3 regions of the Aquitalea aquatilis genome follow, and region 1 is predicted to be linked to each of the others. Evidence: riboswitches for the same ligand, from Rfam matches in the RefSeq annotation. Region 1 holds a riboswitch; each other region holds the start of a gene.
What was found. Region 1 has a riboswitch for cobalamin ahead of FAZ30_RS04450 (TonB-dependent receptor domain-containing protein). Riboswitches for the same ligand answer to the same signal wherever they lie in the genome.
Positions count from the first base shown of each region.

Region 2: it holds a riboswitch for cobalamin, as region 1 does, so the genes downstream of both, FAZ30_RS17255 (energy-coupling factor ABC transporter permease) here and FAZ30_RS04450 (TonB-dependent receptor domain-containing protein) in region 1, are expected to answer to the same signal.
Region 3: it holds a riboswitch for cobalamin, as region 1 does, so the genes downstream of both, FAZ30_RS14920 ((2Fe-2S) ferredoxin domain-containing protein) here and FAZ30_RS04450 (TonB-dependent receptor domain-containing protein) in region 1, are expected to answer to the same signal.

Region 1 is NZ_CP039731.1:988,322-993,710, reverse strand. It holds gene cobS (adenosylcobinamide-GDP ribazoletransferase) at 1-236, opposite strand, end outside; gene FAZ30_RS04460 (histidine phosphatase family protein) at 233-835, opposite strand; gene cobT (nicotinate-nucleotide--dimethylbenzimidazole phosphoribosyltransferase) at 835-1,869, opposite strand; cobalamin riboswitch at 2,022-2,221, shown strand; gene FAZ30_RS04450 (TonB-dependent receptor domain-containing protein) at 2,398-4,242, shown strand; gene cobU (bifunctional adenosylcobinamide kinase/adenosylcobinamide-phosphate guanylyltransferase) at 4,334-4,858, shown strand; gene FAZ30_RS04440 (cobalamin-binding protein) at 4,858-5,389, shown strand, end outside.
Region 2 is NZ_CP039731.1:3,690,500-3,695,888, reverse strand. It holds gene FAZ30_RS17270 (energy-coupling factor ABC transporter ATP-binding protein) at 5-871, opposite strand; gene cbiQ (cobalt ECF transporter T component CbiQ) at 868-1,602, opposite strand; gene FAZ30_RS17260 (energy-coupling factor ABC transporter substrate-binding protein) at 1,586-1,876, opposite strand; gene FAZ30_RS17255 (energy-coupling factor ABC transporter permease) at 1,876-2,544, opposite strand; cobalamin riboswitch at 2,609-2,819, opposite strand; gene FAZ30_RS17250 (fimbrial protein) at 3,507-4,040, shown strand; gene FAZ30_RS17245 (fimbria/pilus periplasmic chaperone) at 4,111-4,860, shown strand; gene FAZ30_RS17240 (fimbria/pilus outer membrane usher protein) at 4,992-5,389, shown strand, end outside.
Region 3 is NZ_CP039731.1:3,174,594-3,179,982, reverse strand. It holds gene FAZ30_RS14935 (cobyric acid synthase) at 1-312, opposite strand, end outside; gene cbiB (adenosylcobinamide-phosphate synthase CbiB) at 426-1,367, shown strand; gene cobD (threonine-phosphate decarboxylase CobD) at 1,360-2,346, shown strand; cobalamin riboswitch at 2,389-2,568, shown strand; gene FAZ30_RS14920 ((2Fe-2S) ferredoxin domain-containing protein) at 2,731-3,060, shown strand; gene FAZ30_RS14915 (cobaltochelatase subunit CobN) at 3,057-5,389, shown strand, end outside.

The DNA.
Region 1 (5,389 bases):
AGGCCCAGCAGCGCGCCCAGCCAGGGGTCGTACTGCCCCCCCAGCCACACGGCCAGCCACAGCAGGCTGCCCAGCAACAGGCCGACCGGAGCAAACCAGCGCGCACTGGCGGCCAGCCATTCCGGGTGGAAGGTGCGCAACTGCGGTGTGGGCAGACGGGTAAGAAACTGGATGGCCAGAATCAGCGATTGCCACCAGCGGGCTGGCGGCACCGGGGACGAGGGGGGCAGGCTCATGCTTCGCCGGGGCTTTCCAGATGCATCAGATAGGCCGGATGGCCTTCCAGAATCGACAGCTGGGCAAAGCCGCCACGCTGTACCGTCATCAGCTTGGCCACGGCGAATTCGGTGCCCAGCAGCTCGGCCAGCAGCGCGGTAATCACCCCGCCGTGGCAGACCAGCACGCGATGGCTGCCGCGCGCGGTTTGAATCCACTCGCTGAAGCCACACAGCACCCGGGTGCGGAATAGGGCATAGCTCTCGCCGCCCGGCGGGGTCAGTTCTCCGCTGGCCACCCGGCTGCCCCAGTCCGGTTGCTGGCCGGACAGGATGTCGCGCGACATGCCGTCCCAGTCGCCAAAGTCGAATTCGGCAAAGCGCTCGTCCACCTTCAATGGCAGCGAACCATGCAGGGCCTGGTGTACGGCAAATTCGCGGCAGCGCTGCAGGGGGGAGGTGGCCATGCTGGTCACTGGTGCCAGCTGGTTCAGCCGCTGCCAGCTGCGGGCCATCTGTTCACAGCCCAGATCATTCAGCGGCAGATCGGTACGGCCGATCAGCCGGCCGTCGTGGTCGATCTCGCCGTGGCGCAGCAGGGTCAGCGTGTAGGGGTTCATCAATCCTTCTCCGTCACTCCGGCCTGGGCAAAAGTGGCCATCTCGGCATGCAGCTTGATGGCCAGTTGCAACAGCGGTACGCAGGTCGCCGCGCCGGAGCCTTCACCCAGCCGCATGCCCAGTTCCACCAGCGGCTCCAGCCCCAGCGCCTCCAGTGCCAGGCGGTGGCCGGTTTCTTCCGAGCGATGGCTGGCCAGCAGCCAGGCGGCCACGGCAGGGTTGATGGCGCGGGCAGCCAGTGCGGCTGCGCTGGCGATGAAGCCATCCACCAGAGACGGCACGCCCTGTAGGGCACCTTCCAGATAGAAGCCGGCCATGGCGGCGATTTCCAGCCCGCCCAGTTCGGCCAGCACTTGCGTGCCGCTCAACGGCTGCCCTTGCAGGCGCTGCAGTGCCTGTGCCACCACGCGGCGCTTGTTGGCGAGGCCGGCGTCGTCGATGCCGGTGCCGCGGCCGACGATGAGATCGACCTCAAGATTGGCCAGGCGGCAGATCAGCGCCGCCGACGGCGTGGTATTGCCAATGCCCATATCGCCGGCGATCAGCAGATTGGCACCCTGTTCGATGGCGCGGCGGGCGGCGGCGCGGCCCACTTCCAGCGCGGCCTCCACCTCGGTCGTGCTCATGGCGGCCTCAAGCGCCAGATTGGCCGTGCCGGCAGCGACCTTGGCATAGACAATGGGCAGTTCCGGCAGCTGACCCAGCACACCCACATCCACCACTTCCAGCCGGGCGGAGATGGCGCGGGCCAGCACGCAGATGGCCGCGCCGCCGGCGGCAAAGTTCTTCACCATTTCGCCGGTCACGATGGACGGGTAGGCCGATACGCCTTCGGCAGTCACGCCGTGGTCACCAGCAAAAACGGTAATGGCCGGCGTCAGCGCGGCCGGAATGGTCTGGCCTTGCCAGGCGGCAAAGCGGCAGGCCACCGTTTCCAGTACACCCAGGCTGCCGGCCGGCTTGGTCAGCGAGTTCTGGCGCTGCAGGGCAGCCTGATAAGAAGCGTGGGCGGGCAGGGCGATGGACTGGGTCATGATGCGGTGTTCTCTGGTTGGCATGGGCTAGAGCGGGACTCTAAGTCATGGGGGGCGGCGCGGCAAGCGGCATGCCGGTATGGCATGGGCATTGCCATTTGCATATGGCAACAAATCGCTGATGATCGCTCTATTTTCGCGACAATTCGCTTTATAATTCCCGCCAGACAGGTGTCCGGGCTTTGCCGCCCGGATGAAACGGGAAGCCGGTGCAAGACCGGCGCTGCCCCCGCAACGGTAAGGTCTGGCCTTTTGCTGGCCAAGGTTGTGCCATCGCCACTGTTCACATCGAACGGGAAGGCGCACGACTGCAAGACCAAGCCCGGAGACCGGCCTGTCGCCGGCGGCTGCCTGTGCGGCTGCCGGTGCTGGAGTATCGCGGGGAGGCGATCTTGCAGACAGCGGAGCGCGCCAGCTGCGCCGCTCCGCATGCCATGATGTTCAAGCGGCGAAAGCCGTCCTCTTCGCACTCCTCGCGGCAGCAGCCTGTCAGCTCTGCCGGTTTTTCATTTCAGGAGTGTGTGTTTCATGTTCAAGCCGCAACAAATCGGGCTGCTGGTGTCGCTGATCGGCACCGGCATGGCCCATGCCGACAATCTGCCGCAATTCCAGGGCGAGGAAGTGGTGGTAACGGCCAGCCGCCAGCCGCAATCCATCACCAAGACCCTGTCTGACATCAGTGTGATTACCCGCGACGACATCGAGCAATCTGCCGTCACCAGCTTGCCGCAACTGCTGGCACGCCAGCCCGGGGTTGAAGTGGTCAGTTCCGGTGGTGCCGGCAGCCAGGCCAGCATCTACCTGCGTGGCAGCAATGCCAACCAGACCGTGGTGTTGCTGGATGGTGTGCGTATCGTCTCGGCCACCACCGGTACCACGGCGCTGGAAAACATCCCGCTGGACAATATCGAGCGCATCGAAATCCTGCGTGGCAGCAGCTCCAGCCTGTATGGTGCCGATGCCATCGGCGGCGTGATCCAGATTTTCACTCGCCAGGGTAGCGGTGCCCCGCGTTTCAATGCTGCGCTGGGCGTGGGCGACCATGGTCTGTTCCAGTCAGCCGCTGGGGTGGCTGGCAAGCTGGACAATACCGCCTTCAGCCTGCAGTTCAGCCAGCAGCAAACCAATGGCATCTCCGCCACCAATGCGCAGAGCAGCAGCTATAACCCCGACCGTGATCCCTACCGCAACCTGTCCTACTCGGCCAACCTGACCCAGACGCTGGCTGCCGGCCAGGAGCTGTCGCTGCGCCTGTTCCAGACCAACGGCAAAATGGATTACGACGGCTACAACAGCCACGGTGAAGATCTGCAACGCAGTCGCCAGAGCGGTGCCAGCCTGGAATCCAAAAACAGCCTCACCGACAACTGGACCTCCACCCTGCGTTTCAGCCACAGCGTTGACAGACAGGAGCACTGGACCAATGGCGACATGGCCCAGCGTGCCGACCTGTATCAGACCGCCCAGAACGAATGGCTGTGGCAGAACGATATCCACACCGGGCTGGGAAATTGGCTGGCTGGCTTCGACTATACCCAGCAGCATGTGGACAGCAGCACGGCTTTTGATGTCAGCGAACGCAGCAACAAGGCGGTGTTCATCGGCTACAGCGGCGAATTCGGCAAGCATTTGCTGCAAGCCAGTGCCCGTCATGATCAGGATGAGCAGTTTGGCGGCAAAACCACCGGCCAGCTGGGTTACGGCTATCGCCTGAACGAGGCGCTGACTGCACGCGCCAGCTATGGCACCGCCTTCAAGGCCCCCACCTTCAATGACCTGTACTACCCGCTGGATAGCTATGGCTACGCCGGCAACCCCCACCTGCAGCCGGAGACATCGCGCAATGCCGAGCTGGCCTTGCAATACAAGGCTAATGGCAGTTCGGCCTCGCTGACGCTGTTTCACAACAGCATCGACAACATGATTGCCATTACCTCCGACTACAGCACCATGACCAATATCAGCCATGCCACCATCCGTGGTGCCACGTTGGCGGCGGCCAAGGCTGTCGGCAACTGGGACTGGTCTGGCTCTGCCACCTATCAGGACCCGCTGGACCATTCCGGCCACCAGCAATTGCAGCGACGTGCCCGCGCCTACGGGCAGCTGGCGGCCGCCTATGACTGGGGGCGAGTGACTACCGGGCTGGAGTGGCAGGTCAGTGCCAAGCGGCGTGACACGACCGATAGCGGCAGCAATGTCTGGCTGGGCGGCTATACGTTGACCAATCTCTATGCCAATTACCGCTTTGCCCGCGAGTGGACTGCCAATCTCAAGCTCAGCAATGTGTTCGACCGTCATTACACTACGCTCTATGGCTACAACACGGCGGGCCTTGGCGGGTATATCGGCGTAAGCTATCAGCAGAAATAAACCTTGCTTGCTACCTTATAGGTGGCAGCCCCTTCTTGGTTTGTAGCCGGGCCTCCTTGCTGGAGGCCCGGTTTTTCGGGATATCAAGTTCATGACCCACCTGATCAGCGGCGGCTCCCGCTCCGGTAAAAGCCGCTACGCCGAACAACTGGCCGTGCAGCATGGCGGCCCGGTGACTTACATCGCCACTGCCGAAGTGCGCGATGATGAGTTTGCCGAACGGGTGCGCCAGCACCGTTTGCAGCGGCCGCAGCACTGGCACGTGCTGGAAGCCGAGCGTGGTCTGGCCGAACTGGTGCTGGGACATGATCAGGAAGACGGCCTGTTGCTGGTGGATTGCCTGGGCATGTGGCTGATGCGCTTTTTCCGCAGCGACGACCAGTTCGACGAAATGGACTTCGTGCAGGAAAGGCAATGGCTGCTGGAAGCCATTGCGGCAGTGCAAGGCCAGCTGTTGCTGGTCAGCAATGAAATCGGCTGGGGCGTGATGCCGATGAGCAGCGTGGCACGGCGCTATGGCGATCTGCTTGGCCGGCTCAATCAGGACATCGCCGCCCGCTGCCAGCGCGTGACCCTGGTGGCCTGCGGCCTGCCGCTGGCGCTCAAGGGCGGCTGATGGCCCGGTTTGGACGCGCCGGCTGGTTGTTGCTGGCACTGCTGCTGGCCCCGGCCCAGGCGGCCATAGTCGTGCGCGACGGTGCCGGCCAAGGGCTGATACTGCCAAGTGCTGCCCGGCGCATTGTTTCGCTCTCTCCGCATGCCACCGAAATGCTCTACGCCATCGGTGCCGGCTCACGGCTGGTGGCGACGGTGGATTACAGCAACTATCCGCCAGCAGCACGCCAGCTACCGCGGGTGGGCGGCTATAGCGGGGTCAGCCTGGAAGCGGTCATGCGTCAGCAGCCCGATCTGGTAGTGGCCTGGCAGGATGGCGGCAATCCACGCGAACTGGAGCGCTTGCGCCAGCTTGGCGTGCCGGTGTTCATCAGCCATCCCTTGCAGCTGGAAGACATCGCCAGCGAGATGCACCGCCTGGGCCAGTTGACCGCCACGCAGCCGCAAGCCGATGCGGCGGCCAGCCGCTATCGCCAGCGTCTGCTGCAACTGCGCCAGCGTTATGCCCGCCGTCCGCCGCTGACGGTGTTTT
Region 2 (5,389 bases), 1.7 Mb from region 1:
CTCTTCAGTCGGCCAGGTTTGTTTGATGAGATTCGTGCTGCCACTGCCCGACCAACGCCATGATGTCGCCAGCAGTGCGCGGCATGACGGCATCGGCGGCCAGCAGGCCCTTGTCCTGTGCAAAGACCACCATTTGCAGCAGTAGGGAGGGGCTGAGTTTGGCGGCCAATAGCATGTCCTTGTCCAGCAAGATCTGGCGGCGCTCGCCAAAGCCGATGACCCGCCCGGCAGCAAACAGGGCGATATCATCCGCCAGCCCGCAGGCCAGATCGACATCGTGGGTGGAAAACACGATGGTGATGCCTTGTTGCATCAGGGTTTGCAGGATTTCAATCAGCTGGGCAATGCCTTCGTGATCCAGCCCGGCGGTGGGTTCATCCAGTAGCAGCACCTCCGGGGCCATGGCCAATGCGCCGGCAATGGCGACCCGTTTCTTTTGTCCGCCGGAGAGCATGTGCGGCGGGCGGTTTTCCAGCCCGGCCAGGCCCATGGCCCGTATTGCTTCCTCTACTCTTTGTTGTGCGGCGGCGGCCTCCAGCCCCTGGTTTAATGGCCCGAACGAGATGTCTTCAAATACCGAGGCCGCAAACAGCTGGTCATCGGCATCCTGCAAGACCAGGCCCACCTTGCTGCGCAGCCGGTTAAGCCCCTGGCGCGAGTAGGTCACGGCCTCCTGCTCCAGCAACACGCTGCCATGATCCGGCCGCAAGGTTCCATTCAGATGCTGCAAAAAAGTGCTCTTGCCCGAGCCGTTTGGCCCGAGCAAGGCCAGGCAGCGGCCCCGTTGAATGGAAAGATTGATGCCTGACAGCGCAATGACATTGCCAGGAAAGGTATAGCCAAGCTGCTGGACACTGAGAATGGTGTTCATGAAAAAAGGGTTCCGACCAGCACTACGCTACCCAGTAACAGGCTGGTCCATGTCAGGCGTGTCAGGGATAGCGGCTGCGTGCGCCGCAGGACGTTGAATTCGCCGTTCCAGCCGCGGGCGGCCAGGCCGTTTTCCATCCTGCCGGCCCGATCCATGGCGCGTGGAAACAGATTGGCCAGTAGCAGGCCGAGCGAGCGCAGCTGTTGCTTGCGATTGCTTTGTCCCAGTCGCGCGGCCTGTGCCGTATGCATGGCGCTGGCGGTGTCCAGCAGCAGGAAAACCAGCCGGTACATGATCAGGCTGATTTCGGCAATCTCGCGCGGCAGGCCGATTTTGCGCAGGCTGGCCAGGATATCGGTGACCGGGGTGGTCAGGGCAAGCAGCAGCAGGCAGCAGATTCCGGCGAAAGATCTGAGCAGCAGGCCGCATACCGTTGGCAGCGCCGCTGGGGACAAGCTCAGGCCGTGGCGGCTGACATCAAACAGCATGCTCAGCCCGGCGGTCAGCAGGAAGCCGGCGGGTATCAGGGCATAGCGCAACCAGAGTCGCAACGGCACTCTTGCACCCAGCAGCGTCACGCTCAGTACGCTGGCGATGATGCAAGGGGCGGCCGGCCAGGGTGGCAGGCTGATGGCCAGCAGCAACATGCCGATAGCCAGCAGGGCCTTTTCCAGCACCGGCCTTTCCCGCCAGCGACTCAGATGCGCATAGTGATCAATGCTCAGCTTCATCGCGGGCGGCCAGTCCCTGGCGTTTGCCGATGACGTAGCCGATGACGCCAGCGCCAATGGCGGCCTGCAAGGCAAACAGCAGGCTTTCCACTTCGCCGCTTGGCGGCTCCCAGATGGGGGAGAACCAGGGCTGGTAGCCTGGCTTGGCGTGGGTAATGGCGGCGGTGGCCTGATCGTCCGAGCCGGCAAATTTGCCTTCGACCAGCAAGAGCGGCAGCACCAGCAGTGCGACCGTGCCCAACAGCAGCCATTTGCTACGGGATGACTTGGCCATTAGCGTGTCTCCCCGGCAAGAATGCTGACTTTTCTGATATCGGCTACCTTGCCGGCCAGCGCATCCATCACCACCACCGTCAGCATGCCCTCGGCAATGGCCAATGGCACTTGCGTCAGCGCAAAAATGCCACCGAACTTGATGGCGGCAGTCATGAAGCCACCCACCGGGTCCGGATAGGCGAGTGCCAGCTGGATGGAGGTGGTGATATATGTGGCCAGATCCCCCAGCGCAGCGGCAAGAAACATCGACACCGCCACCGACAAGCCAAGGCGCTGCCCCAGCTTCCACAAGCCATAGCTGACCCAGGGGCCGACGATGGCCATGGAGAACAGGTTGGCCCCGAGCGTGGTCAGGCCGCCATGGGCGAGCAGCAAGGCCTGGAACAGCAAGACCATGGCCCCCAGCACCGCCATCACCGCCGGCCCGAATACCACCGCGCCAAAACCGGTACCGGTGGGGTGCGAGCAGGAGCCGGTCACGCTGGGCATTTTCAGGGCAGACAAGACAAAGGCAAAGGCGCCGGCAGCGGCCAGATTCATTCTGGCTTGCGGACGTTCCGACAGGATTTTGCGTATGTGCCAGACACCGCCGGCAAAGAAAGGAGCAGAAACGGAATACCAGGCAAGACAGTGCTTGGCCGGCAAATAGCCTTCCATGATGTGCATGAGGATGACCCACAGTGAAAGTGGCGCGGACTCTCTATACAGCCCCCCGGCTGCATGACAAGCGCGCTCACAGACGATGATGGCAGGTCTCCTGACTTCCGGCTCCAGCAGCGTTGCGCGTCTTCCCGGCTTGGTGTCTTGCTGGTGGATGCAGCCAAGACAGCCAGTGACATGATGCGCAAAACCTAACCGATTACAGTTGCGGGGGCAGTTGCAGCATTGCACTGCATTCCCTTTTCACCGGCGTTGCCGGCACCATCAATGGCCGTCAGGATACGCCAACTTCATGCCCTGCGCAAAATGGCCGCCCTGGCGCACGCCCCGGGCATGGCGCGGGTGCTGCTTGTCTGGCACCTCCAGCCTCGGGCTGCCCACGGGCGGCCGGCAGTGGCTCCTGGCAAGGCAAGCCTCCTTAAGTGTTCGCATTTTGTCAGGCACTGCATTTCGGTTCATTTCCTGGTTTTCATCAGCGCCTCTGCATGCATTTTCCTTGTCTTGCTTCCTGCCAAATGTACAAACGCACGGCTGCTGACTCGCCACGCCACAAAAAGCAGCGGCTGCGGCTGCGGTTGTGGCTGTGTGTCCTCGCTGGCAGGCAACTGAATGATTTGATTAAAAATCAGCGGCTTGAAATGGTGGCTCTGCTTGCAGCACCCCCGTGCAATCTAGCTTTTGTCATATTTGACAGGAAAAATTACAACACTTTCAAGAAAATTCTTTTCAACATGAAGATGCTGAGCTTACAATTGTAAATAACAACAGCTTAAACATTTAATATCTAATTCGCTCGACACCATTGTCATGGTGCTGAGGCGGGTGGCAAGGCTGTTGCGGGTGGTTTGCGAGTGTTCTGGCTGACTGCGTCTTGCGCAGTGGCGGTGGAAGCTTGCGGGGAAGGGCGCCAGGCTGGCGTTCTGTCTGGGGCAGTGTGCTGCCCTGTTAATGCGATGGAGTTTTAGAAAATGAAAAAGATTGTTTCTGTCTTGGTAATCGGGTTGGGCATTTACTCTGCTGGCGCGCTGGCAGCGGATGGCACCATTACCATCAACGGCAAGATCACGGCCAATACCTGCACCATCACCGGCACCAGTGGCAGCAACGTCACCGTGACCCTGCCGACGGTGTCCACCTCTGCGCTGGCTACTGCCGGCCAGGTTGCCGGTGTCACCCCGTTTGCGCTGAACCTGAGCAACTGTAACGGCACCAGTGCCCAGACCCATTTCGAACTGGGTGCCACGGTGGACCAGAGCACCGGTAACCTGTTCAATGCCAGCGGTTCCGGCATGGCCACCAATGTGGAAGTACAGCTGCTGAACAATACCTTCCAGCCGATCAATGTTGCCACCAGCGCCAACTCGCAAACCGTCACCCTGTCCGGCAGCTCGCCGAACAAGACCGGCACCATGAACTACTACGCCCAGTACATCGCCACCGGTGGCGCATCCACCGCGGGTACGGTGAATACCAGTGTTCAGTACTCGATGATTTACAACTAAGCAGCACCCGCCCGGTGGTCTGGGGAGTGCCTCCCCGGATCGCCAGGGCAATCGTTGAGGCAGGTGCAGAATGAAAAAAATAGCAAAACTCGGGGCAGTCGTGTTCACCAGCATGGCCATGTTGCTGGCATCCGCCGCGCAGGCCAATGTGGTGATTACCGGTACACGCATCATCTACAAGTCAGATGATCGCGAAGTCACCATCAAGATGGACAATGTTGGCCATGACCCGGCGCTGGTACAGGCGTGGGCAGATCGTGGCAATGAAAAGTCCGAACCCACCACGGCCGATGCGCCCTTCCTGATCATGCCGCCGATTTTCCGGGTGGACCCGGCTAAGGCGCAAACGGTGCGCCTGACCTTTACCGGCGATAGCGTGCCGCAAGACCGCGAGTCGGTGTTCTGGCTGAATATCCTGGATATTCCGCCCCTGCCCAAGGCCAGCAACGAGCAGCACAACTATGTGCAGGTGGCCTTCCGCTCCCGCCTCAAGCTGTTCTATCGCCCGGCCGGCCTGGCCGGCAATCCGGATGATGCGGCAGACAAACTCAGCTGGCAGCTGGTTTCCCTGGGGGGAAAGCTTGGCTACGCCTTGCGCGCCAGCAATGCCAGTGCCTTTCATGTCTCGCTCAATTTCAGTGCCATCCAGCTGGGTGGTCATGAATACCGCAGCGAGGGTGGCATGGTCGCACCCGGTGGCAGTGCCGATTTCAAGCTGAAGGGGCTGACTGCGCGCCCCACCGGCGAGGCCGCGCTGCTCTACGAAAGCATCAATGATTTTGGTGCTCCGGTTGCGCACAGCCTGCAGCTGAAACCTTGATCAATCAGGACCGGGCCGCCGCGACGCATGTCGTTTGTGCCGGCCGGGTTCATGCCAGATAGCGTGCTGCCATGATAAAAAATCCTAGCCGACAGGCATCGGCCTGCTGGATACCCAAACCATTGAGCCTGATGCTGATCGCCGTGTTCAGTCCGGGGGCAGCCTGGGCGGCCGATACCAATCCGGCGGACGGCGTCGTGGCATTGAACGATGTGCAGTTCAATCCCGCCTTTCTGGGGCAGACTCCGGATGGCAAGCCGCTGGATCTGTCGCGCTTCAGCGGCAATGGTGCGGCACTGCCGGGGACTTATCGTGCCGATGTGTTCGTCAATATGGGCTGGCTGGGACGGCGCGATGTCGTGCTGCGCGAGCGGGATGATCACAAGGTGGTGGCCTGTTTTAACCGCGCCATGCTGGATGAAATGGGTGTGGACTTCAGCCGCCTGCAAGACAGCGACGCCCTGACCCGACAAGACGCAAGCCGCTGCCATGAGATCGGTGCCATCGTGCCGGGGGCAAGCAGCAGCTT
Region 3 (5,389 bases), 2.2 Mb from region 1:
GGACACCGCGTCCATATTGCCCACGGCATGGCCCTGGATGATGAGCTGGGAGCCGGTGTTGCTATTGGGCTTGAGCAGCACCGGATTCATGTCGGTGTGCGGCTCCACGCCGCAGGCCAGTGCCTGCACTGCTTGCGAACGACCGATCTCGCCACCATCCACTGTCACCGCACTATTGAGCGCCATGTTCTGCGGCTTGAACGGGGCCACGCGCAAGCCGCGCCGCGCCAGCAGACGGCAAAAGCCAGTGGCGAAAGTGCTCTTGCCGGCATCCGAGGTGGTGCCCTGAATCATGATGGTTTTGGCGGACATGCAGTTCTCCAGCGCGCAATTTTTCGGGAAGACCCCTAGAATGTCGCTTTTTCAACGGTAGGGCAGCGCGGCAAGCGGCCGCCCCGAAGCCGGCGATTATATAGGCGCGTGACGTGATTTCAGCTGTTTTTCTGTTGTTTGCCGTAGTGCTGGACCGCTTGCTGGGTGAGCCACGGCGCTGGCATCCGCTAGTGGGCTATGGCTATCTGGTGCGCAGGGTGGAACAGGCGCTGTACCCGGCACAGCCACTAGCCGAACCGGTGTGGCGCATGCGCCTGCGCGGTGTGCTGGGCATCAGCCTGCTGCTACTGCCACTGACCGGCCTGGCTTGCTGGCTGTCACGTTTACCGTGGCTGGGCCAGCTGGCATCGGTCTTGTTGCTGTACCTCGCCATTGGCGCGCAAAGCCTGCGCGAGCATGCCCAGGCGGTGCTCGATGCGCTGCGCGCTGGCGACTTGCCGCTGGCCCGTTACAAGGTGTCGATGATCGTCAGCCGCAACACCAGCGAACTGGACGAAACCGCCGTGGCACGCGCCACCATCGAATCGGTGCTGGAAAACGGCAGCGATGCCATCTTTGCCGCCGTGTTCTGGTTTTTGCTGCTGGGCGCGCCCGGCGTGGTACTGTACCGCGCCGCCAATACCCTGGACGCCATGTGGGGCTATCGCAATGAGCGCTTCCTGCATTTTGGCTGGGCGGCCGCCCGGTTTGACGATGTACTCAACCTGATTCCCGCCCGCCTCACCGCGCTCACTTACATCGTGCTGGGCCATACCCGCCAGGGCTGGCAATGCTGGCGCGCCCAGGCCCCCACCTGGTACAGCCCCAATGCCGGCCCGGTCATGGCCGCCGGTGCCGGTGCGCTGGGCGTGCTGCTGGGCGGTGCCGCCAGCTATCACGGCAAGCTGAAGCAGCGCCCCACGCTGGGCCTGCAACGCCCGCCCTTAGCCGAAGACATTGCCCGCGCCATCGCGCTGGTACAGCGCAGCCTGTGGCTGTGGGTGGCCGTGGCGCTGCTGGGCGGCGGCCTCATCTGGAGCTTCACACATGCTTGAACACGGAGGCGGCATCCTGCGTGCCGCGCAGCAATACGGCATTCCCGCGCAAGACTGGCTGGATCTGTCCACCGGCTTGAACCCACAAGGCTGGCCAGTGCCGGCGGCCAGCCCGCGCAGCTGGCAGCGGCTGCCCGAAGAGGATGACGGGCTGGAACAAGCGGCGGCGGATTACTACGGCAGCCCGCTGCTACTGCCGGTAGCCGGCTCGCAGCCGGCCATCCAGCTATTGCCCACCCTGCGCCCAGCGTGCCGGGTGGGCATGCTGCCCTTGTGTTATGCCGAACACCCCTGGCACTGGGAGCAAAACGGCCACCAGTTGAGCCGCCATGCGCCGGAGGACATCGACGCTGCCATCGACCAGCTGGACGTGCTGCTGCTGTGCCACCCCAACAACCCCACCGGGACCACCTTCTCCCGTGCACAACTGCAGGACTGGCGCGCCCGACTGGCCTGTCGTGGCGGCTGGCTGATCATCGACGAAGCCTTCATGGATGCCACGCCAGAGCACAGCCTGCTGGCTGATGTGGGCCTGCCAGGGCTGATCGTACTGCGCTCCATCGGCAAGTTTTTCGGCCTGGCCGGGGCACGGGTGGGTTTTGTGTTTGCCTGGCCGGCGCTGTTGCAGCAACTGGCCGAGGCCATCGGCCCGTGGAGCATCAACGGCCCGGCGCGTGAAGTGGTGACCTTGGCCTTGCAGGATAAAAACTGGCAACAGGCGATGCGCACGCAACTGGCCAGCGACAGCCAGCGTTTGCAACAGCTATTGCAACAGCACGGCCTGATTCCGGCCGGAGGCAGCCATCTGTTTCAGTGGCTGCAGGGCGCGCACTGCCCGGCGCTGTTCGATTTCCTGGCCCGGCGCGGCATTCTGCTGCGCCAGTTTGCCGACGGCCCCAGTCTGCGCCTGGGCCTGCCACCAGACGAGGCCGGCTGGCGACAGCTGGAAACCGCACTGGCGCAATGGGAAAAGCCTTGAAAATCAGTCGGCAGAATTCCCATTTACCCGGTTGTCACGTATCATGCGCGCTTCAATGACGGTGCCCCGCCAGGGGTGAAACGGGAATGCGGTGAGACACCGCAGCTGCCCCCGCAACTGTAAGCGACGAGTCCGCATCACGATGCCACCGGGGCCACCCGGGAAGGCGATGCCGGGTAAAGAAGCGCGAGCCAGGAGACCGGCCGTCATCCGTGTCGACGCAGGCTGAATCCGGGCGGGGTGTACCGGGGGAATGCACCGTGCCGCCCATCGCCGGCGCGCCGTGCCCTCGCCTGCGGCGACCTATCGTCACCAGAGGGCCGCCATGAATCCATCCAGCCAGCCGTTAGCGGCACGCCACGCCACCCTGCCGGAATGCCGCCGATGAGACAGCACTATCGCCATGTGCTGATGTGCACCGGCCCGCGCTGCACCGAAAATGGCCAGCAGGCCGAAGCCATGTTCAAACAGCTGGGCCAGGCCATCGACGCCTGTGACGGCCTCAAGGTGAAACGCACCCGCAGTCATTGTTTCGCCGTATGCAAGGAAGGCCCCATCATGGTGGTCTACCCGGAAGGCGTGTGGTATCGCAAGGTGGATGCCAACGCGGTGCAGCGCATTGTCAGCGAGCATCTGCAGGGCGACGTGCCAGTGGAAGCCCTGATTTTCCATCGCCTGGGTTTGGGCGATGTCAGCAGTGAAAGCACGCCATGACGCAGCACAACCAGGGCGGCATCGTGCTGCTCAGCCACGCCGGCACCGACCTCACCGCCCTGAGCCGCGCCCCGCTGCCGCCAGACTTCGACAGCGTCGCCAGCTTCGCCCTGCAACACATTACCGACGCCAGCCAGATGCAGGCCCTGCTGGACGGCCCACTTGCCAGCGCCCGCATCCTGCTGCTGCGGGTATTGGGCCGGGTACAGTCCATCCCCGCTTTCGACGCGCTGCACCAGCAGGCGCTGGCACGCAAGCAGGCGCTGATCATCCTCAGCGGCACCGGCGAGCCGGACCCGGAGCTGGCCGCGCTGTGCACCGTGCCGCCATCCATCCAGCAAGAGGCCAATGCCTATCTGCAAGCCGGTGGCAGCAGCAATATGGCGCAATTGCTGCGCTACCTGTCCGACCGTCTGCTGATGACCGGCCACGGCTATCTGCCTGCGGCCGCCTTGCCGGAGCACGGCCTGTATCACCCGGAGCTGTCCGACGCTTGCAGCATGGATGACTGGCTGGATGATTGGTGTGAAATTCGCCAACCCGGCTGGCCCACGGTAGCCATCAGCTTCTACCGCGCCCACTGGCTGAGCGGCAACACCCGCTTCATCGACATGCTGGTAGACATGCTGGCCGAGCGCCAGATCAACGCGCTGCCGCTGTTTACCTCGTCGCTGCGCAGCCAGGACGAAGCCGGCATGCCGGCAGCGCTGCAACTGCTGCGCGACACCCGCGCCGGCCAGCCCTGCGTGCTGATCAACACGACGTCCTTTGCCATGGGCGAAGTGAATGCCGAAGGTGCCACCAGCGCCAGCTGGGCAGTAGAGGCCTTCGAGCAGCTGGATATCCCGGTGCTGCAGGCCATCACCAGCAGCATGACCCAGGCGCAGTGGGAGCAATCCGAGCGTGGGCTGAACCCGCTGGACACCGCCATGAATGTGGCGCTGCCGGAGTTCGATGGCCGCATCATCGGCGTGCCGGTGTCGTTCAAGCCGGAAGACCCGGCCAGCAGCGACTACCAGCCGCTGCCCGACCGCATGCGCCGCCTGGCCGGCATTGCCGCCCGGCTGGCGCGACTGAAGCACACCCCGGCTGCCACCAAACGGGTAGCCTTCATCTTTACCAATTCCAACAGCAAGGCCTCGCAAGTGGGCAATGCGGTGGGGCTGGACTCCGCCGCCTCGCTGTATGCGCTGCTGCAAGCCATGCAGGCCAATGGCTACCAGATCGGCCCGCTGCCAGACAGCAGCGATGCGCTGATGCACCAGTTGATCGACCGTGGCTGCTACGACACCGACTACCTCAGCGCCGAGCAATTGCGCCAGGCCATTGCCCGCGTACCGCTGGCGCAGTATCAGCAATGGTTTGCTGAACTGCCCGCCCCGCTGCAAACACGCATGCTGGAGCGCTGGGGCGCCGCGCCTGGCACCGCCTATGTCGATGGCGACCAGCTGGTATTTTCCGGCATGGAGCTGGGCAATGCCTTTGTCGCGCTGCAGCCGCCGCGCGGCTATGGCATGGACCCGGACGCCATCTACCACACGCCGGACCTGCCGCCCACCCATCACTATTACGCGCTGTACTGCTGGCTGCGTGACGAATGGCAGGCCGACGCCATTGTCCACGTCGGCAAGCATGGCACGCTGGAATGGCTGCCGGGCAAGGGCGTGGGCGTGTCGCAACACTGCTTCCCGGACGCCTTGCTGGGCGACATGCCCATGTTTTACCCCTTCATCCTGAATGATCCGGGTGAAGGCTCGCAGGCCAAACGCCGCGCCCATTCGGTGATCATCGACCACCTGACGCCGCCGATGACCACCGCCGACACCTACGGCCCGCTAGCCCAGCTCACCCAGCTGGTGGACGAGTATTACCAGGTGGAAATGCTGGACCCGAGCAAGCTGCCGCTGTTGCAGCAGCAGATCTGGGATCTGATCAAGGAGGCGCGGCTGGACAGCGATCTGGCCGCCATGCTGGGGCATGACCATCAGCATGATGAACACGAACACGGTCATGGCCATCACCAACATGCGGCGCATGATCACCATCATCATGCCCACCCGCCCAAGGCCGCCCAGCCGGGCTACCGCCTGAGCCAGCCCGCCAAGGCTGCCAGCGCCAGCACGGTCAAGGCAGGCAGCATGCAGTTCCGCCCGGCGGCCAAGAGCACCGGCCACAGCCATGGCGCGCATGATCATCACCATCATGGCCACAGCCACGACCATGATGAGCACGGCCACGACCATGCCCACGAGTGGGATGCCACGCTGAATGCCGACGGCGTACCGCTGACACTGGCCAAGATGGAGGGCGTGGACGTGGCCCACCTCAT